2 linked regions of the Pseudorhodoplanes sinuspersici genome follow. The protein of the gene in region 1 interacts with the protein of each later gene in a pairwise test. Links are inferred from orthologs where the notes say so. Each region holds a gene or a part of one and is shown on either strand. Other genes may lie near its edges.

Region 1 (9,958 bases):
CCGGAGATTGTCAGCGTGCAAACGGCCTCGTTCTGGAGTCTTTGGTATTTCCATGTGCCGAATTTCATTCTGGCCGTGGTGATGTACACCATGCTGGGTCGCGCTCTGCTCGGCCTGTTCGTCGAACACGATTCCACGAATTATATCTGGCGAGGATTCTGCGCGATCACCGATCCGTTCCTCAAGGTCTTCGCACTGGTGACGCCAAAAGCGACGGCGCCGGTTGTGCAATGGCTGTTTGGTTTCGTGTGGTTGTTCTGGCTGCGCGTTCTCTTGCTGGTCGTTTTCTTTTCGCTCGGTATTCTGCGTGTGGGTGCAGCATGAACGAGCGCAGTTTTTACTACATCGGCATCGCATTTTTCGGAATGATCAACGGGATCTTCAATCCGCTATTCTTCTTTGTCTTCCAGATATCGGTTTACCTGATGGCTGAACCGCTGTTTGGCAGCACCGCGGCCATCGCCTATTTTTCCTCGTTGATGCTGTCGACCGGCACTGTGATTCTGGGCGGGATACCAGCCGCACTCTACGAGCGCTTCATTGGCGCGAAGAATGATTCGACGGTCACCTCGCTGTGGATCTGGCTGGCCGGCACGGCGATCCTGACCCTGCCGGCGATCGGCAATTTCCTCGCGATCGGCCTCTAGTGTCCTGAATCCGAAGTTCGCCTCATTTTGCAGCGCGCTCCCTGGCGAACTTCGGATTCAAAAGGACACTAGGAACCTATAATTCTAGTGTGGTTTTGGTTCGCAAGTCCGCAAAAGAACGCGCTGCAGAAATGATGCAGACTTGCGAACCACCACACTAGATCACGATGATTTTGGATCGAATCGATCCCAAATCATAAACGTGATCGATTCTAATACGTTAGAGCATGATGTCGTCCGAAAGCCGCTTCGCACTTTTCGGCGTCATGCTCTGACGCGGCCAACGCCGTCGCAGGCCACTCCGTCACAGGCCTTGCCCGACGTTTTCCTGCCGCTTTTCGGAACCAGCCTCCAACGGCTGCGTTAGGACAGCGCTTTCCGGATCTTTGCGTCCGGCATGGCATTTGCATCCGTTTCGGGTGCATCCAGCGCAAAAATTAAAGTCGAGCAATTCCGGAGAGGAAATTTTCAAAGGAGCAGGTGTCCACTCGATAAGGAGGCCCGCATGGATACATTCCGCCGGTTCGCATTCTTCACCGTGGCGCGGGATGCCAGCTTTTCGGCTTTGGCGGCCGGCATCTTGATGGTCGCGTACAGCTTCGACCTGTCACTGGCGTTTGTCATCGGCGCTTCAGTGGCCATGTTCTTCACCGCCGTCATGCTGATCCGCGCGCTTTTCCTGACCGAGGATCGCATTGTCGCAACCGAACCCTGGCTGGTGATGCAGCCGGAAGAACGTCCGGTCGGGGATGAGGGGCGGGCTCATGCCCGCCAGCAACTGGAAACAATGCTTTTGACCGGCGCCAAGAGCGCGGCGGGCGTCGCATCCATCCTGTTCGGATTGGGCCTGCTGACATCCTGGGCCTAGCGACTGAACAACTACACCGGTTCGTGACCGAACCGGACCAGCGGCGTTTGCTACAGTTGAATCGTTGAGGGCCAAAACCGGGGCGATCATGGAGCATATGCGCCGCATTGCGTATGAGACTGTCCTGCGCGCCTGCGGCTTCGCCTCGCTTGGCATCTTCTGCGTCATGGTCGGCATGTCTTTCGATCCCAGGCTGGCCTTTCAGGCTGGCGGATTTCTCACCATGATGATGGCTTTCATTCTGATCCTGAAGGCGCGCGAAGCGCTGACCAAGGATTATCGCCGCACCGAGATGTGGCTTTATATCGATAAGGATTTCCGTCCGCCGGAAGCCTATGCGCAATGGGCCAGTTCGACGGTCTTGCGCGACGTCTATCTCACCTTTGCGATGTGGACGTCATTGATCTCGGTGACGATGTGGACGCTTGCGTTTCTATTCTCGCTCGCCGGCACGCGTTCAACGCTCGCCGGCGAGGAGGCACCACCTCCCCGCCCCGCTGTTGCGGCCAAAATCGAGCCCGTCAGTGCTTCGGTGACATCCGCCGAGCCGCGGCGCCCCCCGCCGTCGATCAGCTATCAGGTGTTTCGCTGAGCGAAATTTCCACGATGCGTTTCGAAGGCGAGGACGGCAGCATCCTTCGAGACGCGGGTTTCGCCCGCTCCTCGGGATGAGGCCAAAGAACTAAAACCGCGCTGAAATCCCGACGAACGGATTGATCTTGTCCGCCGCACGCGTGACGCCGAAATTCACACCGCCATCGAGCTGCACGTTCCTGCTCAGTTTGTAAGTTACCCCGGTGGCCAGAATGCCGATATCGCCACGGGGATCGCGTGTGCCGAAGCGTCCGGCCACCTCGTAATAAGTGCTCAAATTCTCGGTCCAATCATAGGACACCGCGGCCGAGGACAACCATTCGGTATGCGTGCCGGACGCATCGTCGTTGCGGACAATATGAAAGCCGCCATTCAGGCCGAGCGACCATTTCTCCGACAGCTTCATTGCGAAGGGCAATATGAAGCCACCTTCGACGCCTGTCGGGCCGATGCCGTTATTGCGGTCGGTCGGCAGCGTAATGAAGGGCAGAAGGCCCAACGCGGTTGCGCCCGGCTTCTCGAATGTGTCGTTACCCCAGAGGTTGATCTTCATGCGCAGATCGACGCCGCCAAGACCGGAGCTGCGGGTCGCCAGCACCGGATCGAGCGGCTTGGTGCGGACGACGCCATATGGCGCGACCACGACATTCAATTCCGTGGAGTTCGTCAGGCCGATGCGGATATTCGTGGTGGCGTAGTCGTAGGATTTCGAGATCGTGCCGTCCTGGTCCGCCCGCGAACGCGTATAGCCGAAAATATTGGTCTCGAACTGCACATGGCCCGCATCCACAGTGAACGGGCTTTCGGTCATGTCGGGGCGATCCGTCGTGAGATCGCGCATGAGGTTTTCGGGCGTCGGATTGAACAGCCAGTAGCGGCTCTTGTCGGACGCGTTGTCCTCCGGCTCGGCTGCCAGTGCCGGAACCGCCCCGAACGCCAGAATCATCACGCCCGCCAACAGGCTTCGACCGCACACGCGGTTCCCACCCCAATTACTCCAACTGACCATCAACTCGTCCCCCAAATTCCACACCATGTAACCAGAACCCGTGACAATTGATTCGGGCCTCTGGTTTGAGCCACCTAATTGCAACTCGTTCGCAACTAGCTTGACGTGCGGGTTGCGATCTGTCAATCTTCTTGCGAATAATTTGCAGTTGCATCTCAGGCGCCTCCTCGCGGGGCTCGAAGACGCAAGGAGGAGAGAGCCGATGAGTTTCCGGTTGGGTCGACGCGCGGCCACAGGTCTTGTTCTGGCGGCGTTGGCCGCCTGCACGTTGCCGGCGATACCGGCCAGCGCGCAAAACGCGTCCAGCAAACCATTCCGGGTGGTGACGACATTCACGGTCATCCAGGACATCGCGCAAAATGTCGCCGGCGACAAAGCGATTGTGGAATCGATCACCAAGCCCGGTGCCGAAATCCATGACTATCAGCCGACGCCGCTCGACATCGTACGCGCGCAATCGGCCGACCTCGTGCTGTGGAACGGCTTCAATCTCGAACGCTGGTTCGAGAAGTTTTTCGACAATGTCAAAGAGGTGCCGAGTGTCATCGTCACCGAAGGCATCGAGCCAATGGGAATTACCGAAGGTCCTTATACCGGCAAACCCAATCCGCATGCCTGGATGTCGCCCTCGAATGCGCTGATCTATGTCGAGAACATTCGAAAGGCGCTGGTGAAATTCGATCCGAAGAACGCCGAGAGCTACAACAAAAACGCTGCCGCCTATTCGGAAAAGATCAAGGCGCTCGACGAACCGTTGCGCAAGAGGCTGTCGGCCATTCCGGAGAACCAGCGCTGGCTGGTGACGAGCGAAGGCGCTTTCAGCTATCTGGCACGCGACTACAAGATGCGCGAAGCCTATCTCTGGCCGATCAATGCGGACGAACAGGGTACGCCGCAACAGGTGCGCAAGGTGATCGATCTTGTTCGCAAGAACAAGATCCCTGTGGTGTTCAGCGAAAGCACGATTTCCGATCGTGCCGCAAAACAGGTGGCGCGAGAAACTGGCGCCCGCTACGGTGGTGTCCTGTATGTGGACTCGCTCAGTGCCGCCAACGGACCCGTGCCGACCTTTCTCGACCTCCTGAATGTCACGGTGGACACCATCGCCAAAGGCTTTGGGAAATGACGAGTTTCAAGCAATGACAGGGTCCGAGAGATGAATGCACCGGCGCAGAGCTTGCAACTTGCTGCCAACCTTGGCGCCAGCATTTCCGTGCGTAACCTCAGCGTCACTTATCCGAACGGCTTCACCGCCGTTCACGATGCCAATTTCCAGCTCGATCCTGGCAGCATCTGCGCCCTGGTCGGCATCAACGGCAGCGGCAAATCGACGATCTTCAAAGCTATTATGGGATTCGTTCGGCCCTCGGCCGGCGAAGTCCGTCTGTGCGGCATGCCCGTCGACGACGCCGTCAAGAAGAACATCGTCGCCTATGTGCCGCAGAGCGAGGACGTGGACTGGAATTTTCCGGTTCTCGTTGAAACTGTGGTGATGATGGGCCGCTACGGCCACATGAATTTCCTGCGCATGCCCTCGCGCGCCGACCGCTACAAGGTGGATGAGGCTTTGGAGCGGGTCGGCATGAGCGCCTACCGCCACCGGCAGATCGGCGAACTGAGCGGCGGGCAAAAGAAACGCGTGTTCCTGGCGCGATCGCTGGCGCAGGAGGGCAAGATCATCCTGCTCGACGAACCGTTCACCGGCGTCGATGTGAAGACCGAGACCGCAATCATCGGCCTTTTGCGCGAGTTGCGCGCGTCCGGTCATCTCATGCTGGTATCGACCCACAATCTCGGCAGCGTCCCGGACTTTTGCGATCAGGTTGTCCTGATCAATCGCACCGTGCTTGCCGCGGGCCCGACCGCCGAAGTGTTCACGCAGAAGAATCTCGAAAAGGCTTTCGGCGGCGTTCTGCGCAACTTCCAGCTCGGCGGACGCGACCTGCATGACGATGACGATGCCCGCAGCGTCACGGTGCTGACCGACGACGAGCGGCCGCTGGTCTTCTACGGCGACCGTCCGGAGAAACGCAAAGAGCCGGACTCCAAATGACCGAGCTTCTCACCGAATTGCTGGTGCCGTTCAGCTACAATTACATGTGGAAGGCGATGTGGGTGAGCGCGCTGGTCGGTGGCGTCTGTGCCTTCCTTTCTGCCTATCTGATGCTGAAGGGCTGGTCGCTGATGGGCGACGCCCTCGGCCATTCGATCGTGCCCGGTGTGGCTGGCGCGTATATCCTCGGTGCGCCCTTTGCCGTCGGGGCTTTCTTTGCTGGCATTCTCGCCTCCTTCGCCATGCAATTCGTCAAGCAGAAGTCGCGCCTGCGTGAGGACGCCGTCATTGGCCTCGTCTTCACGGCGTTGTTCGCGCTCGGATTGCTGATGGCATCGATCTGGCCGACATCGGTCAGCATCCAGACCATCGTGCTCGGCAATATCCTTGCGATTTCCGACGAGGACGTTGTGCAGGTCGCCATCATCGCCGCGGTATCCCTCGCCATCCTGCTGCTGGTCTGGAAGGACCTGATGGTGACTTTCTTCGACGAGAGCCATGCGCGCTCGATCGGCATCAGAACCGGTTTGCTCAAGGTGTTGTTTTTTACCTTGCTCTCGGCTTGTACAGTCGCCGCGCTGCAGACCGTCGGCGCATGTCTCGTGATTGCGATGGTGGTGACGCCCGGCGCCACGGCGTATCTCCTCACCGACCGGTTCGGTCGACTCATCGTCATCAGCGTTGCGCTCGGCGTGATCACCAGTTTCGTCGGCGCCTATATCAGCTATTTCCTCGACGGCGCGACCGGTGGCGTGATCGTCACCTTGCAGACGCTGATCTTCCTCCTCGCCTTCTATTTCGCGCCGAAGCATGGCGTGCTGGCGGCACGGCGCCGCCGCATGGCCGTCACGTCGGGCGCAGCGGCAGAGGGCACGGCATGACCACGCTGATCGATTTCTTCGCAATGCCCCTCGCCTACCCTTTCATGCAACGGGCGCTGGTGGTGTCGCTACTCGTGGCCGCCGTTTGCGCCGTGTTGTCCTGCTACCTCGTCTTGAAGGGCTGGTCGCTGATGGGCGATGCCATCTCGCATGCGGTGCTGCCCGGCATCGTGATTGCGTATGTGCTGAGCATCCCGCTCGCTGTCGGCGCCTTTGTCGCCGGTCTCGCCTGCGCATTGTTCACGGGCTATTTGAAAGAAAACAGCCGGGTGAAGGAGGACACGGTGATGGGCATCGTGTTTTCCGGCATGTTCGGGTTTGGCCTCGTGATCTTCACCAAGGTCGAGACTGAACAGCATCTCAATCACATCCTGTTCGGCAATGTCCTCGGCGTGACGATGCAGGACCTGGTCGAGACCGCCATCGTCGCCGGCGGCACCCTGCTGGTCGTGCTGCTCAAGCGACGCGATCTCCTGCTCTATTGTTTTGATCCCAATCACGCCCGGTCGATCGGCCTGCCGGTACGCGTGCTGCATTACGGACTACTGGTGCTGCTGTCGCTGACCATCGTCGCGTCGCTGAAGGCGGTCGGCATCATCCTCGTGATCGCGATGCTGATCGGACCGGGCGCCACCGCCTATCTCTTGACCGACAGTTTCGAGCGAATGCTGGTGATCGCAACGGCGGTCGCCATGCTATCAGCCGCGCTTGGTACCCTCATCAGCTTCCATATCGATGGCGCGACCGGCGCCTGCATCGTGCTGACGCAGGCGCTGTTCTTCGTCGCGGCTTTTCTGTTTGCACCGAAACGCGGAATTCTCAGGCGGAGTCAATCGCAGCCCGATCAGCCGGCATCCTGATCGTCGCCCTGACCGTAAAACTTCACGCCGAGTTCGATCGGCTCGCGGCCCTGATTGCGGCGATGCTGGTTGGTGTCGCGCAATGAATAGACGCAGCCGCAATATTCCTGCTGATAGAATTCCTCGCGCTTTGAGATCTCGATCATGCGGGCGGCGCCGCCGCCCTTGCGCCAGTTGAAGTCCCAATAGCTGAGACCTTCATAGCGGCCGGCCGCGCGCTTCCCGCAATCGTTGATCTGCGACATGTTCTTCCAGCGCGAGATGCCGAGGGAGGAGGTCATGACCGGGAAGCCGTGTTCGTGCGCGTAAAGCGCCGTGCGTTCGAATCGCATGTCGAAGCACATGGTGCAGCGGATGCCACGCTCCGGTTCCCATTCCATGCCCTTGGCGCGCGCGAACCAGTTGTCCTTGTCGTAATCCGCATCGACGAAGGCGACGCCATGCTTCTCGGCGAAGCGGACATTCTCCTCCTTGCGCAGGAGATATTCGCGCTCCGGATGGATATTCGGATTGTAGAAAAAGATGGTGTAGTCGATGCCGGAGGCCAGCATCGCCTCCATCACCTCGCCGGAACACGGCGCGCAGCAGGAATGCAGCAGCACCTTCTTGTGGCCGCCAGGTGGGATCAGCTCTTTGCGTTCGATCGGAAGCATGGGGCGCCTTTTAGCGGAAACCGCCCAGCCGCGCCACCGTTCCAGAATGGGCGGAAGGAGGCCAAAGCGGCCGAAATCAGCGTGTCGAGGCTGTGGCGGCGAGGATGAGCCGATCGGCCGGAGGCAGATCGAAGCGCGGCGCGATGCCGAGCAGCGGCGCGACCCGGCCGATCACAAGTCCGGCGACCGGCACCGCATTCCAGCCCGATGTCGCATAGCCATGGGTCTCCGGCAGCGGCTGGGGCTCATCCAGCATGATGAGGATGAGGTAGCGCGGCTTGTCGGCCGGCAGCACCGCGGTGAAGCTGGTCAACAGTTTAGTCTTGGAATAGCGGCCGCCGACCACTTTTTCCGCCGTACCGGTCTTGCCGCCGACATAATAGCCTTCGACATCGGCCTTCCTGGCCGAGCCCTTTTCCGCATTGAGCCGCATCAGATAGCGCATGCGGTCGCTGGTTTCCGGCCGGACCACCTGCTTGGCGAGTTCGTTGGCTTCGGCTTCGGTGCGCTTGAGGAAGGTCGGCGGGATCAGCTTGCCGCCATTCATCAGCGCGGAAATGCCCATCACCGCCTGCAACGGCGCAACCGACAGACCATGCCCGAATGCAATCGTGACGGTGTTCAGTTCGCCCCAGCGTTTGGGCACCAGTGGCTCGGCGCTTTCCGGAATTTCCGTGCGCAAGCGGTCAAGCTGCCCCATCCTTTTCAGAAAGGCCTTGTGATGCTCGACGCCGAGCGAGAGCGCCATGCGGGCGGTGCCGATATTCGATGAATAAGTGAAGATTTCCGGCACCGTCAGGATGCGGCGCTGCGCGTGGAAGTCGTTGATGCTGAATTTGCCGTAGCGCAGCGAATGACGGGCATCGAATGACGAACCGAGCGTGATCTTGCCTGAATCCAGCGCCATCGCCACGGTCAGCGCCTTGAAGGTCGATCCCATTTCGAACACGCCGGTCGTCAGACGATTGATGCGATCTTTGTCCAGCGCTTCCCGCGGATCGTTCGGATCGTAATCCGGCACGGACACCATTGAGACGATCTCGCCGGTATTGACGTCGGTGATCAGTCCGGCTGCAGCCTTAGCCTTGTATTTCGTCCGCGCCGCAATCAGTTCCGAACGCAAGGCGTGTTGGACGCGAAGATCGACGGCAAGCTGGACAGGCTCCTGCTGCCGGTCGCTGGCAAAGCCAAGCGAATGCAGGTCGGCAAGGCCGCGCGCATCGAGCCATTTCTCGATGCCGGCGATGCCCTGATTGTCGATATTCACATGGCCGATGACATGCGACACGGCGGGACCGTTTGGATAGACACGCTTGTTCTCGGAGCGAAAGCCAATGCCGGGAATGCCAAGCCGATGGATCTGCCGCTGCTGCTCCTTGGTGATCTCGCGCTTGAGCCACACAAACCCGCGCTTGGACGAGAGCCGCTCGCGCAATTCATTGGCGTTGAGATCGGGGACCGTGGCGGTCAGCAGCTCCACAGCCTCATCGACGTCGATGATGCGGCGCGGCTCGCCGAACAGTGACGGCATGCGCACATCGGTGGCCAACACTTCGCCGTTACGATCCTGAATATCCGGCCGCGCGGTTGCGATGATGTCGCCACCGCCGCGGCGCCCCCCCTGGGCATCGGACGTCGACGCAAGATAAACGAGGCGCCCGCAAATGATTGTGTAGATGCAGGCAAAGGCGAGAATCGCCAGCCCAACCCGCGCGCGGCCTTTGGCATCGCGATCAACATTGCCGTAAAGCAGCCGATTGACGAGGCTGAGTTTCGGCTTTGCCGGGTTGGGCTTTGCGCTGTCAGTCATCGTTGGTTTCGCCCTCCGGTCGACCCAGTCGGGATATCCTTCTCCTGTTCGATGCTGAGAAGCGCCCCGATCGGATCGGGCTCATCGGCAAAAAGCGGCGGCTTTGGACGCTCGGGCAGATTCGCGAATTGATCGAACTGCCGTGCATCCGTGGCTTTCAACGGCAAATGCCGCTGTGCAAGCCCCTCAATGCGATCAGGCGAATCGAGCTTCGCCCATTCGGCACGCAATGCGGCAATGGCATCGCGCTCGCGGCGGATTTCGCCGCGGATCCTGGCGAGACGCTCGGCCTGCATGGTGGATTCGAATTTGATGTCATAGACGTAAGTCGCAGCCGCAATCATCGCGACAATGACGCAGAAATGAATGATGCGGATGATCATCGGCCGCCTCTCATCGCATCGTCGAGTGACGGCAAGCGTGGCAGGAGATCGCCGATATCGCTTTCACGGGCCGGCACATCGGTCCGCTCGGCGGCGCGCAATTTTGCCGAGCGGGCGCGCGGATTGGCTGCGATCTCGGCATCATCGGCGACCACTGGCTTTTTCGTGAGCGCGGTGAAGGTCGGCTCCGGACCGTGGAC
Region 2 (9,755 bases), 700 kb from region 1 along the record:
ATGTTGCTCTGGATCCCGCTGGCGATCGCCGGCATCCTGTTCGCGCTGTTCTCCAGCTCGGGCCGCGACATGTGGCAGCGCATCCGCAGCTGGTGGGGCGGCGGACGATAGCGCCGGTCACGTATGCCTCAGCGCCTCGATCGGATCGAGACGCGACGCGCGCAGGGCCGGATACCAGCCGAAGAACACGCCGACCAATCCGGAAAACAGCACCGCAAGAACGATCGAAGCCGGTTCGATCAAGAGCGGCCAGCCGGCGGCATTTGAGATGATATAGGCGGCGCCGACGCCGATCAGCACGCCGATCAATCCGCCGATGGCGGCAAGCCCTGTCGCTTCAAATAAAAACTGGCGCAGGATATCCCATTGCCGCGCGCCCACCGCGAGACGCAGGCCGATCTCGCGCGTGCGCTCGGTCACCGACACTAGCATGATGTTCATGATGCCGATGCCGCCGACCGCGAGCGACACACCGGCGACAGCAGCGAGCAGTAACGCCAGCGTGCGGGCGCTCGCCTCGCGCGTTGCGGCGATGTCGGCAAGGTTGCGGACGGTGAAGTCGTCTTCCTGTCCCGGCTGCAGGCGATGGCGCTGCCGCAGCAGCGACTTAACATCGTTCTCGACGATGGACATATCCTCGCCGTCGCGCACCTTCACATAGATCGAGCCGACCGCGCGGGCATTGGCCATGTTGCGTCCGAGCACGCGCTGGCGTCCCGTATTGAGCGGCACGAACACGACATCGTCCTGATCCTGCCCCCAGGTCGTCTGGCCCTTGCGGCTCATCACGCCAATGATGCGGAACGGCACGTTGCGCACGCGCAATTCCTGTCCGACCGGATCGATGCCGCCATAGAGATTACGCGCCACCGTCTGGCCGATCAGAATCACTTGTGCGCCGCGCGTGATTTCTTCCGGCTCGAACATGCGGCCGTGTTCAACGTCCCAGTCGCGCGCTTCGAACCAGCCATTGTCGATGCCGAAAACGCCGGTCGCCCAGTTCATGCCGCCAGCCACCAGTTGCGCCGTGCCGCGCATGTTGGGAGCGGTCACCTGCACGCCGCCGACTTCATTCATGATGGCGACCGAATCGTCATCGGTCAGTGTCGACGCGGCACCGGAGCCCATGCGCACGCCGCCGGCGGTGATGTTGCCTGGTGTCACCACCAGAAGATTGGAACCGAGGCTGCGGATCTGCGCGATCACTTGTTCGCGGGCGCCGCCGCCAACGGCCATCATTGCGATCACCGCGGCGACGCCGATGATGATGCCAAGCATGGTGAGCGCGCTGCGCAGCTTGTGCAAGCGAAGCGCGTCGAGTGCGGACATGACCGCGTCACCGGTGGTCATTCGGCGGCTTCTTTCTGCGGCTGCGACGCTGCGATCAATTCTTGTAGTTCAGCCGCCGCATTGACCGGCTCGTGCCGCACATCCGACAGCACGTGGCCATCGAGGAAGCGGATCAGACGATTGGCGTAGGCGGCAATGTCCGGCTCGTGCGTGACGATGACGACAGTGGTGCCGTCGCGATTGAGTTCCTGAAACAGCGCCATCAGTTCGACCGAGGTGCGGCTGTCGAGCGCGCCGGTCGGCTCGTCCGCGAGCAGCATCTTCGGCGAATTCACCAGTGCGCGGGCGATCGCGACACGCTGCTGCTGACCGCCCGATAATTGCGTCGGGCGGTGATGGATGCGCTCGCCAAGACCGACACGCTTCAATGCCGCGATCGCTTTCTCCTTGCGCGTGGCGCGATCCGTCTCGGCATAGACCATCGGCAATTCGACATTGGAGAGTGCGTCGAGCCGGTCGAGCAGATGAAATTGCTGAAACACGAACCCGATCTTGCGGTTGCGCACGGCCGCCAGCGCATCGCCGTTCAATGTCGACACCAGTTCGCCGTCGAGCCGGTAGGTGCCGTCCGTCGGCTTGTCGAGGCAGCCGATGACATTCATGAAGGTCGATTTGCCGGAGCCGGATGGTCCCATCACAGCGACGAAGTCGCCTTCATCGATGCAGATCGAAACGCCGCCGAGCGCTGTGACCGTCTCGCCGCCGAGATGATACAGCCTCTTCAGATTTTCGGTTTCGATCAGCGGCATGATGCTTCCGATCAGAAGCCAAACCGCGGGCCGCTGCGCTGTGCAGCGTTGCGCGACCCGCCACCGATGATGACTTCGGCGCCGGCATTCAATCCGGAGACGATTTCCGTCATCACGCCGTCGCTGGCGCCGATCCGCACCGTCACGCCCTGCGGCTGCACGTCCTTGCCGACGATGAAGATGCGACCGCTTTGCGTTGCGCGGGCGTCGCGCGTTTCGCTGTTGCGCTTCACGATTTCTTCGAAGACCGGCTTCTGTTCCGCAGTCAGGATGCCGGCAATGCGCTGTTCGAGTTCGGCACGCGCGGTGCGGAAGCGCTCACGGCGGGTATTGGCATCGCCGCCGGCGCTGGCATTCGCCATCATAGTTTGACGCATCTCGGCAACGGCCGCATCGACGTCGCGGACCTGATCCGGGGAAAGCTTGAGTTCGCTCTTGATGGTGTTCAGGAATTCCGAGCCATTTGCCCCGCCGGCGCCACCATTCGGTCCTGCGCCCTGCGCGCGCCGCTGCGGCGCGCCGCCGGGCGATGCTGCCGGCTCACTCGCGACGACCAGAGGTTGATCCGCAGCGACGGGCGGACGCCAGCGCAAGGCCGCGTTGGGAATACGCACGACATTCTCGCGGCGCTCGGTTTCGACGCGCAGATTGGCGGTCATTCCCGGCAGCAATTCGCGCTGCGGATTATCGATGGAAATAATGGTCGTGTAGATCACCACATTCTGCACGACTTGCGAGCCGAGCCGCACCTGCTTCACCACGCCTTCGAAGGTGCGGCCCGGAAATGCATTCACGGTGAAGGTCACATGCTGACCCGGCTTGATGCGTCCGACATCGGTCTCGTCGATATTGGCCGAGATTTCCATCTTGCGCAGGTTGTCGGCGATGCGGAACAGTTCCGGCGCCTGCAACGAGGCGGCGACAGTCTGGCCGAGTTCGACATTGCGCAGCACGACGACGCCGGAAACCGGCGAGCGGATTTCGGAATTCTGCAAGTCGACCTCGATCTGCCGCGCAGCGGCCTGACGTTGCAGGATCTGTGCATTGACGGATTCGAGATTGGCCTGCGCGATCTGCAGATCGGCGGCGAGCGACAGCAACGCCGCTTTCGCGGAATTCACCTGCGCGCGGGCCGAGTTCAATGCGGCCTGCTGTGCGTCGCGGGTGGCGCGGGCGGTGTCATGGACCGATTCCGCAGCGAAGCCGCGTGTGCGCAATTCGCTCTGCCGCGTCAGATTCCGTTCGGCATCGGCGAGCAGCGCTTCGTTGCGGACGACCTGCGCTTCCATGTCGGCCTGCGCCGCCTTTGCTTTCTCGGTTTCGGCACGGACCTTTTCGATCTGGCCTTCGGTGACGAGCTTCTGCGCCCGCATCTGCGCGAGGTCGGCGCGGGCGGCGTCGAGCCGCGCCCGGATCTGGTTCTGGTTGAGCCGCGCGACGACCTGATCGGCTTTCACTTCAGAATTATAGTCGGCCAGAACTTCAACGACCTGCCCGGACAATTGCGAGCCGACGATGACGGTGGTGGTCGGATTGATCGTGCCGGTGGCGCTGACGGTGGCGACGATCTCGCCGCGGTCCGCCTTGGCGGTGCGGTAGCTGCCTTCCGCGGGTGCGCCACTCCAGCCGGCAAACAAATAAAAACCGGCCGCAATCGCCACGGCGAGCAGCACAACAATCGTCGGTAAACGGCGCATGGCTTTTGTAACCCCTCTACCACAGATTTAGCCTGCGGGCGGGAACGCCGTCACGTTACGTTTTGGATAGCTTCAGTCCCTGCTGAATCCGGAATTGTTCCATGTTTTTCAGCAGCTTAACTGATGTTCATTTGTTGCGCGCAGCGATGAAGCGGGCCGTCTCACGCAGGATTGCGCCCCGATCGCCAAAACCGGCCAGAGCGGCTTCCGCGTCCGCAACGCACCGGGCAAGGCGTTCACGGGCGGTCGGAATGCCAAGGATGCCGACCAGCGTCGCTTTGCCGGCGGCCGCGTCCTTGCCGGCGGCCTTGCCGAGCGTCGCAGCGTCACTTTCGACATCGAGCAGATCGTCGGCAATCTGGAAGGCAACACCGATCGCAAGTCCGTAGCGCGACAGCGCATCGCGATCGGCTTTCGATGCATTGCCGAGAATGCCGCCGGCGATGCAGGCGAAGTGCAGCAATGCGCCGGTCTTCATCGATTGCATGTGAACGATGCTGCGCTCGTCCTGAATGGGGGATGTGCCAAAACGTCCCTCCGCCGCGAGATCGAGCAATTGCCCGCCGACCATGCCGCCGAGGCCCGATGCGCGTGCAAGCTGCTGCACCAGCGCAATGCGGATCGCCGGATCGGGATGCGTTTCCTCGCGCGAGAGAATGTCGAACGCGATCGTCAGCAGCGCATCGCCCGCGAGGATCGCGGTCGCATCGTCGAACTTCTTGTGCGTCGTCGGACGGCCACGCCGCAGATCGTCATTGTCCATCGCCGGCAGGTCGTCATGCACCAGCGAATAGCAGTGAATGCATTCAAGAGCCGCGCCGGCCATCAAGGCTTGCGAGCGCGGCACGCCGAACAGCGCCGCGCTTTCGATCACCAGAAACGGCCGCAGCCGCTTGCCGCCGGCCAGCGCGCCATAGCGCATCGAATCGATGATCCGCTGCGGGCGGTCGATTTCACCATCGACCGGCTTTACCGACAGCAATTGCTCCAGCAGGCGCTCAATATCGTTGGCAGCGTTTTCAAGGCTGGCCGAAAAATCGTTTCCGTGTTGTTTTGTCATTGATGGCCACGCTCGCGGCAATGCACCGCATTCTGTCGCTTGTCTCGTTGCATGAGAGTGCCCAGGGGGAACCCGACGTTCATGACTAGATTTTGCATGAGTAAATCTTGGTGATGTTGTCGCAGCAGCCATGGATGCGCTCCAGCCGGGGCGGGCTGCGCCGTGCCGTGCGTATCGCCCTGTTTGCGATTCTGATCTTTATCCTGCTGCCCTATGTCCTGACGCCGCTTTATCTGGTCGTGCGGCCGGTTTCCACCCCGATGCTGTGGCGTTACTTAACGGCGCAGCCGGTCACCCGGATTTACCGTCCGCTGGGTGATATCGCGCCCGTGCTGCCGCGGACGGTGATTGCGTCCGAGGATGCGCGCTTCTGCCCCCATCATGGCGTCGACTGGCGGGGTTTGCGGGACTTGCTGAACGAAGCGGAGGATTTCGACGATCTGCGGGGCGGTTCCACTATCACTCAGCAGACCGCCAAGAACCTGTTCCTCTGGTCCGGCCGCTCCTATGTCCGCAAGGCTCTGGAGCTGCCACTGAGCCTCTGGATGGATCTGGTTCTCGGCAAGCGACGGATCATGGAAATCTACCTGAATATCGCCGAATGGGGCCCCAACGGCCAATTCGGGGCCGAAGCGGGCAGCCGGAGGGCCTTCAACAAGCCGGCCAGCGACCTGACGGCCCATCAGGCGGCCCTGATGGCGGCCATGCTGCCCAATCCGCGGAAGCGGGACGCCCGGATGCCAGGGCCGGCGGTCCGGCGCCTGGCCGGGATCTATCAGCGGCGGGCTAACACGGCGGGGCTCGCGGATTGCCTGAAGCGGGGCCGCTTTTAACCTCCCTGAAAGGGAGAGGTCGGCGCGCCCGGCCGGAGTCGCAGAAACTGCGATAGCCTCTAGCCATATCGGGCCTGTTCCTCTATAAGCCGCCGCAAATCCGTCAATTCCCGTCCGGCTCCGTGGGTCGCCCTCGGCCGGATTGTCTTTTTCAGGAGTTCCAGCAATGGCCGTTCCGAAACGAAAAACCTCGCCATCGCGGCGTGGCATGCGCCGCTCGGCCGACGCTCTCAAGCAGCCGAGCTATATCGAGGACAAGGACTCGGGCGAATTCCGCCGTCCGCATCACCTCGACCTGAAGACCGGCATGTACAAGGGCCGGCAGGTGCTGAAGGTGAAGAGCGCGGAGGCGTAAGCCTCACCGGACAGGAGACGGAGCCAGGAGCTGCCATCCAATGTATCTCGTCGGCTTTCCGCTCCTGCTCATTCCGCTCGCGCTCTACAACATCATCGCCTTCCTGTTTGGGCTGGGATTTGGCGACACGGTGTTCACCGTGCCGATGATGTCGGGCGCAACGCTCAGCGTTTCGACCGGCGATCTGCTCATCATTCTCTCGATCCTTCTGCTGTTCGTCGAAATCCTCAAAGCCACGCGCTTCGGGGTGAAGTCGATCGTCGATCATCTGCTGTCGTTCGTGGTGTTCGTGGTCGCGCTCGGCGAATTCCTGATGGTGCAGCAGGCGGCAACGTCGACCTTCCTTCTCTTCCTCGTCATCTGCGCCATCGACGTTGTCGGCGGCTTCTCGATCTCGATCCGCGCGGCCGCGCGCGATTATACGGTCGACGGCACCCACCCGATCGCGCACTAGAGCATGATGCCGAAGTGTGCGAAGCGGTTTTCGGACGACATCATGCTCCAACTTATTGGAATCGATCACGTTCATGATTTTGGATCGACCCGATCCAAAATCATCGTGATCTAGGCGGTTGTCCGCGCATCCGGTTCATTCATGACACGCGATTATCACTTTCCCGGCCGCTCGCCCGCTTATGCGACCGGTGGCATGGTTGCGACCTCGCATCCCTTGGCGTCTCTTGCCGGCGTCGAGATCCTGCGTGCCGGCGGCACAGCGGTGGACGCTGCCGTTGCTGTGGTGGCGATGGCCGGCATTCTCGAACCGCAGATGACCGGTATCGGCGGTGATTGCTTCTGTCTGGTTGCAAAGCCCGGACAGCCGGTCTGGGGTTACAACGGCTCAGGCCGTGCCGGCGCCGCGATGCGGGCGGAAAGCCTGATCGAGCAGGGCCTGAAAGAGATCGCACCGACCTCGGTGCACAGCGTCACCGTGCCCGGTGCGGTCGAAGCCTGGGACACGATCCTCAAGACGCATGGCCGCTTTGGCCTCGATCGCGTCTTGCTGCCGGCCATTACCGCCGCGGAAGCAGGCGTTCCGGTCTCGCCGCGCGTTGCCTTCGACTGGGCGCGGACCAAGGAACGGCTGACGCGCAGTCCGGGCGCGGCGATGCATTTCCTGCCGCAAGGCGCAGCGCCAAAAGCCGGCGACGTCGTGAAGTTTCCGGCGCTGGCCAAGACGCTATGGGCGATCGGCGAGCGCGGTGCGCGCGCTTTCTATGAAGGCGAGATCGCCGACGACATCGTTGCGACGCTCAAGGCCATGGGCGGCGTTCTGACGGCCGACGATTTTGCTGCGCATCGCGGCGAAGAGGCGACGCCGCTCACATCGAATTATCGTGGTCTTGATGTGGTGGAGCTGCCGCCGAACGGGCAGGGCATGATCGCCCTGATCCTGCTCAACATCCTCGAACGCTTCGCGTTGTCGAATCTCGATCCCGTCGGGGCCGATCGCTATCATCTCGCAACCGAGGCAGCGCGCCTGGCTTACGGCGTGCGGAACACTTATCTCGCAGATCCGGCTTTCATGACGCAGCCGGTGCCCTCATTGCTCGACAGCGGTTTTGCGGCACAGCTTGCCGGCATGATCGATCGCACCAAGCGCTCGCCATTCCCGCAAGCGCCGAAGCCGCAAGGCTCCACCGTGCTGGCCTGCGTCGTCGATCGCGACCGCAATGCGGTGACGATCATCAACTCGCTGTTCTCGGGTTTCGGTTCAGGCATCGCGACGGAGAAGACCGGCATTCTGCTTCATCATCGCGGCTCCGGCTTCAATCTCGCGCTTGGTCATCCCAATTGCATCGGTCCGAACAAGCGGCCAATGCACACGATCATTCCGGCGCTGGCGATGCGCGATGGACGCGTCGACATGGCCTTCGGCGTCATGGGTGGTGCGTATCAGGCGATGGGCCACGCGCATTTCATCTCGAACGTCGTCGATTACGGGATGGATGTGCAGTCCGCGATCGATTCGCCGCGCATCTTCTTCGAAGGCGAACAGGTGACGCTCGAGAACGGAATCGGCGAAGCCGTGCTGCAGGATCTGCGGGCGCGCGGCCACGACGCTGCGCGCGCGGCTGTGCCGCATGGCGGCGGTCAGGCAATCAAAATCGATTGGGAGCGCGGCGTGCTGATCGGCGGCTCCGATCCCCGCAAGGATGGCTGCGCGCTGGGGTATTGAGCGCGCGCGTTCTCTTTTAAACCTTCCTTGACACGAGACGCCCGGTCCGCACGGCCGGCTGCGTGGTCTTGCGATAGCTGGCATCGGCGTCGCCGGGTTCGGCCCGCCGCTTCTCGCAGGTTTGCGGCGCCCGAAACTTGGTCGCGAACATGTGCGCCAGGAACATGGCGTCTGCCAACCGCGAACGCCCATGCCGTTCGGTTAGCGTCGGGTTGACGGCGACGATGGCGCGCTGATGCGATGTGTCCGCGCTGTCCCGATCCGGGGTGGCCGCATCGGTCGTTTCGCTATCGCGTTTCATTTGATCGGCCACCAATGCTGCCTTCTGTACCAGACCGGGACATTAACGTCCCGTTCGCCATCAAGGTCGCAATTGTCGTGCCGGGTAACGCACATCGTGCCCGGAAGTGCCCGATCGGTACAAAGCGAGGCGGGGAGTTTCCCCTTTGTTTATAGTTCCGGCTCAAGCTTTTGTGAGTGCCGGCTGAGGCTTATGCCCGGTGGGGACAAGCAAGGGGCTTAGGGTGACCAAGGCGACCAAGACTTCCCGTCCGGTCGAAGCCAAAGCTGGTGCCGACAAGTCGAGCGTCGCCGATGCGGCATCGGAGATCGATGTTGCCGCGATTCTCAGATCCAGCGGCGAAGCGGCTTATGAATGGCGGATCGAAGCCGACACATTGACCTGGAGCAGCAATGCGCCGGCCCTGCTGGGCCTTCGCGACACCGGGCCGATTTCGACGGGGCGTGGCTTTGCGATGCTGCTCGATCCCGGCAATACAAAAACGCGCTTCGATGCGGTGACGCATTCGACCAAGCGCGATCAGGGCAAGGGTGTCGCCTATCAGGTGGAATATGCCCTCCGGTCAAACCCGCGCGCGCCCAAGCGCTGGATCGAGGATACCGGCCGCTGGTTCGCCGGCAAGGACGGCAAGCCGGAGCGCGCGCATGGTGTCATCCGCGTCATCAACGATCGTCACAAGCGCGAAGAGCAACTGGCCTATCTTTCCCGTTTCGACCCGCTGACCGGTGAAATCAATCGCTGGCATCTGACCGAGCAATTGGAAAAGGCCCTGCAGGAAACGGCGCGCGCCAAGACCAATTGCGGTTTCCTGCTGGTTGCGATCGACGGTCTCGGGCAAGTCAACGAAGCCTATGGCTATGACATTGCCGATGAGGTGATCGGCATCGTCGCGCGGCGCTTGCGCAGCAAGATGCGCGGCGAAGACTGTCTCGGCCGTTTTTCAGGCAACAAATTCGGGCTGATCCTGCGGAACTGCACGCCGGACGAAATCGGTGTTGCGGCGGAGCGGTTTCTCAGCCACGTCCGCCACGATGTGGTGATGACATCGGCCGGGCCGATCGCCGTCACCGGCACCATCGGTAGTGTCGTCGCACCACGTCATGGCGGCAACGTGCACGATGTCCTTGCACGGGCGCAGGAAACGCTCGATCTCGCGAAGGAAAAAAGGCCCGGATCGTTCCTGGTCTATCAACCGAATATCGAACGCGAAGCGATGCGGCGCGAGAATATT

The links.
Region 2: the proteins of CAK95_RS13585 (region 1) and mtgA interact in binary tests that used the Escherichia coli proteins (3 or more experiments, as listed by UniProt). The link is inferred for Pseudorhodoplanes sinuspersici from one-to-one orthologs.

What each region holds. Positions count from the first base shown.
Region 1 is NZ_CP021112.1:2,818,765-2,828,722, reverse strand. The notes cover bases 7,009-9,958. They hold CAK95_RS13585 (peptidoglycan D,D-transpeptidase FtsI family protein), read right to left. Parts: upstream 9,376-9,958; coding sequence 7,642-9,375; downstream 7,009-7,641. Other genes in these bases: rsmH (16S rRNA (cytosine(1402)-N(4))-methyltransferase RsmH), read right to left, coding at 9,755-9,958; ftsL (cell division protein FtsL), read right to left, coding at 9,372-9,752; CAK95_RS13590 (epoxyqueuosine reductase QueH), read right to left, coding at 7,009-7,565. In the rest of the region: CAK95_RS13635 (hypothetical protein), read left to right, coding at 16-324; CAK95_RS13630 (hypothetical protein), read left to right, coding at 321-647; CAK95_RS13625 (hypothetical protein), read left to right, coding at 1,153-1,515; CAK95_RS13620 (hypothetical protein), read left to right, coding at 1,604-2,107; CAK95_RS13615 (transporter), read right to left, coding at 2,198-3,055; CAK95_RS13610 (metal ABC transporter substrate-binding protein), read left to right, coding at 3,321-4,244; CAK95_RS13605 (manganese/iron ABC transporter ATP-binding protein), read left to right, coding at 4,275-5,171; CAK95_RS13600 (metal ABC transporter permease), read left to right, coding at 5,168-6,052; CAK95_RS13595 (metal ABC transporter permease), read left to right, coding at 6,049-6,912; more of CAK95_RS13590, read right to left, coding at 6,897-7,008. UniProt on the Escherichia coli protein: Essential cell division protein that catalyzes cross-linking of the peptidoglycan cell wall at the division septum. Required for localization of FtsN.
Region 2 is NZ_CP021112.1:2,112,259-2,122,013, forward strand. Bases 4,083-6,829 are described here. They hold mtgA (monofunctional biosynthetic peptidoglycan transglycosylase), read left to right. Parts: upstream 4,083-4,969; coding sequence 4,970-5,689; downstream 5,690-6,829. Other genes in these bases: CAK95_RS10305 (polyprenyl synthetase family protein), read right to left, coding at 4,083-4,856; rpmF (50S ribosomal protein L32), read left to right, coding at 5,856-6,044; CAK95_RS10320 (hypothetical protein), read left to right, coding at 6,085-6,498; ggt (gamma-glutamyltransferase), read left to right, coding at 6,640-6,829. Outside these bases: CAK95_RS10285 (hypothetical protein), read left to right, coding at 1-111; CAK95_RS10290 (ABC transporter permease), read right to left, coding at 118-1,350; CAK95_RS10295 (ABC transporter ATP-binding protein), read right to left, coding at 1,347-2,099; CAK95_RS10300 (efflux RND transporter periplasmic adaptor subunit), read right to left, coding at 2,111-3,796; more of CAK95_RS10305, read right to left, coding at 3,924-4,082; more of ggt, read left to right, coding at 6,830-8,223; CAK95_RS10330 (hypothetical protein), read right to left, coding at 8,240-8,524; CAK95_RS10335 (putative bifunctional diguanylate cyclase/phosphodiesterase), read left to right, coding at 8,748-9,755. UniProt on the Escherichia coli protein: Peptidoglycan polymerase that catalyzes glycan chain elongation from lipid-linked precursors. May play a role in peptidoglycan assembly during cell division in collaboration with other cell division proteins.